One region of the Actinoplanes sp. NPDC051343 genome, then DNA from elsewhere that is predicted to be linked to it. Evidence: riboswitches for the same ligand, from Rfam matches in the RefSeq annotation. Region 1 holds a riboswitch; the other holds the start of a gene.

What was found. Region 1 has a riboswitch for thiamine pyrophosphate ahead of ACIA5C_RS29695 (ECF transporter S component). Riboswitches for the same ligand answer to the same signal wherever they lie in the genome.
Region 2: it holds a riboswitch for thiamine pyrophosphate, as region 1 does, so the genes downstream of both, thiE (thiamine phosphate synthase) here and ACIA5C_RS29695 (ECF transporter S component) in region 1, are expected to answer to the same signal.

The regions. Positions count from the first base shown of each region.
Region 1 covers NZ_JBITEL010000009.1:357,985-360,177, forward strand. Annotated here, with positions in the region: gene ACIA5C_RS29690 (alpha/beta fold hydrolase) at 1-718, opposite strand, end outside; TPP riboswitch at 775-884, shown strand; gene ACIA5C_RS29695 (ECF transporter S component) at 921-1,493, shown strand; gene ACIA5C_RS29700 (ABC transporter ATP-binding protein) at 1,512-2,193, shown strand, end outside.
Region 2 covers NZ_JBITEL010000010.1:161,186-163,378, forward strand. Annotated here, with positions in the region: gene thiO (glycine oxidase ThiO) at 1-531, opposite strand, end outside; gene thiE (thiamine phosphate synthase) at 528-1,106, opposite strand; TPP riboswitch at 1,097-1,208, opposite strand; gene ACIA5C_RS30865 (ABC-F family ATP-binding cassette domain-containing protein) at 1,245-2,193, opposite strand, start outside.

The sequences.
Region 1 (2,193 bases):
TCCGGAGCGCGGCGGTGATCCGGAAGACCGGGTCGCGGTCGCTCCAGATGTACGTCGTCGGCACGGTGACCACGCCCATGCTCCGCAGGGCTTTGGGGCTGAGCGCGCGGTACCAGTTCAGGCCGCCGGTCAGCCGGCCCGGCTCACGCATCGCGTCGGCGTAGAGCGCCGCCCGCTCGCCGATCGCGCGCATCATGCTCTTGAGCAGGGCACCGTTGCCGGCCAGCAGCGCCCGCTCGGAGCCTGGCGAACGGAAAAAGGCCTGATAGACGAAGCGGGCGCGCTGGGTCGGGCGTACCCGGAGGGCGAGGCCGAGCGCACGCGGGTGCGGCACCGAGATCGCGGTCAGCGAGCGCACCCGCTCCGGGTGCTGACCGGCCACCAGCCACGCCACCTGCGCACCCCAGTCGTGGCCGACCACGTGGGCCGACTCGAGGCCGAGGGCCTCGATCACGGCGACCGCATCCGCGGTCGGCTCGGCCAGGCGGTAGTCGGCGACCGCCGCCGGGCGCGCGCCGGGCGAATAGCCGCGCTGATCGAGGGCGTACGTGCGCAGGCCGGCCGCGTGCAGCCGGGGCAGGATCAGGTCGAACTCGCGGTGGTCCTGCGGGAAGCCGTGCAGCAGCAGGATCGGCTGCCCGTCGGCGGGTCCACCCTCGAAGACGTCGAAGGTCAGCCCGCGCGCCTTGATCTCCCGGCGCGTCGTCGCCACCCGCATGTGATCACTCCCTCGCTGTCACAACCCGTCAACCGGTGTTAGCGTCATCGAAACTAGCAATCCGACAGGGGAGCGCACAGCGCTGAGAGTGCGAGCCGACCAGGCCCGCAGACCCTCGAACCTGATCTGGGTAATGCCAGCGCAGGAAGTTCGGTCTTGATCGAGCGTGCGTCTTCTCCCGGTACCCGCTGGGAGGCAAATTATGAACAACCGTTGGCGAACCATCGACATCGTGATCGCATCCATCATCGCGGTCGCGTTCGGCGTCATCTTCTGGGCCTGGAACTTTCTCTGGAACGGCCCGGCCGACGCCATCCCCCTGCCCGGACGGGCCGTCATCTACGGCATGTGGCTCGTCCCGGCCGTACTCGGCGCGCTGATCGTCCGCAAGCCGGGCGCGGCGTTCTACACCCTGACCCTGGCCGCGCTGGTGTCGGTCGCGATCGGCACCAGCTGGGGCTGGACCCTGGTCGTACAGGGCCCGCTGGAAGCGCTCGGCGGCGAACTGGCCTTCGCACTGTTCCTCTACAAGGTGTGGCGGCTCCCGGTGGCGCTGCTCTCGGGCGCACTGGCCGGGCTCGTCGCCTCGATCTACGACGTGTTCGTCTGGTACCCGGGCACTTCGTGGGCGAGCATGCGGATCCCGTACATCCTGATCACCGCGGCGTCCTCGCTGGTGATCGCCGGCCTGGGCAGTGCCCTCCTGGTCAAGGCGCTCGCACAGACCGGGGTCCTGGACCGCTTCGCCGCGGGCCGGGAACGGGCGCTGGTCTGAACCGGGCCTGTTCAAACCATGAGTGAGGTCGTGCTTCGCGGGTTCGGGTGGCGGCATGCCGGCCGCCGCGCCTGGGCGATCCGCGACGTCGACCTGCAGATCGCGCACGGCGAGCGGGTGCTGCTGCTCGGGCCCTCCGGGGCCGGCAAGAGCACCCTGCTCGCCGCGCTGGCCGGCCTGCTGCCCGACGACTCCGGCGAATCGGAGGGGACGGTCGAGGTCGACGGCCTCGACCCGCGCAAGGCCCGGGAACGCGTCGGCATCCTGTTCCAGGACCCGCAGACCCAGCTGGTGATGGCCCGCAGCGGCGACGACGTCGCGTTCGGACTGGAAAACCGGGGGGTGCGGGAGGCCGACATCTGGCCCCGGGTCAGCGACGCCCTCGACCGGGTCGGCTTCCCCTACCCGATCACCCGCCCGACCGCCGCGCTTTCCGGCGGCGAGGCGCAGCGCCTGGCGCTGGCCGGGGTCCTGGCGATGCGTCCCGGGCTGGTGCTGCTCGACGAGCCGACAGCCAACCTCGACCCGGCGGGCGCCTCGCTGGTGCGGGAGGCGATCGTCCGGTCCGGTGTCTCCGACGCCACCCTGATCATCGTCGAGCACCGGGTCGCCGAGGCCCTCCCGCTGGTCGACCGGGTGGTGGCGCTCGAGCCGGGCGGCGGGGTGCGCGCCGACGGCGCACCCGAGGTGGTCTTCGCCG
Region 2 (2,193 bases), on a different contig from region 1:
CGTGCCGCAGCCCGCCGCCACCACGACCGTCGGCGCGCCGGCCTCGTCGAGCGTCGACAGCCGCTTGGTGACGATCCGGTCGCCGAGCCGCTCCCGCAGCGCCGCCACGACCCGGCGCGGGTCGACCTGGCAATCGGCCGGCCGGTGCACGCCGGCCCGCACCCGCGGCGACAGGGCCGGCTCGAGTTCGCGCAGGCGGGAGGGCCGCAGGGCCGGCGAAGGCCACTCCCGCGCGGCCACGGCGACGTCGTCGGCCGTGACGGCGAGGCTCAGCGTGCCCGTCTCGTCGTAGCCCACGTCGACGCCGAGCGAGGCCGCGAACGACGACCAGCGCTCGGCGGACGACGACATCAGCCGGACCAGGGCCGGTGTCTCGAAGGCCGCCTCCCCGCCCGGCGCGAGCATGCCGGCGGCGACGTTCCAGGCGCCGTACTCACCGTCGTCGAAGATCGTGACGTCGGCGCCGTTGTCCACCAGCCGCGAGGCGATGGACAGGCCGATGATCCCGCCGCCGACCACCGCGACGCTCACGACAGCGCCTTCAGGAACGAGGTGGTGGCACCGACCGGGTCGGCCGCGATCGCCGAGACCACGGCCACCCCGTAGGTCCGGAGTTCCGGCACCCGGTCGACGGTGATCCCGCCGATCGCGATCACCGGGATCTCGGGCGCCGCGGCGGCCGCGGCGCCGGCCACCGCCGGCCCCATGGGCGGCGGCAGGCCATCCTTTGTGGACGTGGCGAAGACCGGACCGAGCCCGACATAGGAAGCACCATCGGCAACCGCGCGACGGATGTCCGCAAGGTCGCGACAAGTGCCTCCGACGACGGCCGTCGGACCGAGAAGCCGCCGAGCCACCGAAACCGGTAGATCGGACGACCCCACGTGAACGCCATCGGCCCCGACGGCCAGCGCCACCTCGACCCGATCATCGATCAGGCACAACGCGCCGGCCGTGCGGCACAACGGCAACGCGGCCAGCGCCAACTCGTAGGCCAGCCGAGAGGACGACTTGACCCGGATCTGGATCGCAACCGGGCCGAGCCCGACCACCGCCCGCACGACGTCCAGCGAGTCGGTGATGATGTGCAACCGAGGAAACACCACACGCTCCTCCCTGCGCCGGCATGACCCGGATCAGGTTCGACGGTCGGGGGCCGCAACAGCCCCCCTCTCAGCCCGGTGCACCGGACTCCCGTGGGGTTGGTTCTTCCTCGGACCATAACCGGCCCGCGACCGAAAGCGCTAGCGCACTTCCCAAACTGGCTGTGGTGTCTCGACCACCTCTCCGTCACCCTGGAACAGCACGAACCGATCGAACGACCGGGTGAACCAGCGGTCGTGGGTCACCGCGATCACCGTGCCCTCGAACGCCATCAACCCTTCCTCGAGCGCCTCGGCCGAGGCCAGGTCGAGGTTGTCGGTCGGCTCGTCGAGCAGCAACAACGTCGCGCCGGAGAGCTCGAGCAGCAGCACCAGGAACCGTGCCTGCTGCCCGCCCGAGAGCGTGCCGAACTTCTGGTCGCCCTGCGCGGCCAGCTCATATCGGTTGAGGGCCTTCATCGCCCCGGCCCGATCGCGCCCGGAGCGATGTTCGTCACCCCGCCACAGGATCTCGACCAACGTCCGGTCGACCAGTTCCGGCCGATCGTGGGTCTGCGAGAAGTGCCCCGGTCGCACCCGGGCGCCCAGCCGAGCCACACCGTTGTGCTTCACGTGGGCCAGCGGCGCCCCGTCGACCGGCTGATTTTCGACGTCGGGGCTGGTGCCGCCGGCCGCCAGCAGCCGCAGGAAATGCGACTTGCCGGTGCCGTTCGCCCCGAGCACGGCCACGCGGTCGCCGTACCAGATCTCCAGATCGAACGGGAACGTCAGGTTTTCCATCTCGAGATCCGAGCAGATCACGGCCCGCTTGGCCGTACGCCCGCCGCGCAGATCCATCCGCAGCGACTGGTCCTTGGGCGGCAGCGGCGGCGGGCCGGCCTCCTCGAACTTGCGCAACCGGGTCTGCGCCGACTGGTAGCGCGACGCCATGTCGGAGTTGTACGCCGCCTTCTGCTTGTACATCAGCATCAGCTCGCGCAGCTTCTCGCGCTCCTCGTCCCAGCGCCGCCGGTTTTCCTCCAGCCGCTCGTGGCGGTGCACGCGGGCCTCGTGCCACGACGCGAACCCGCCCGGGTGCGTCCAGGCGCTG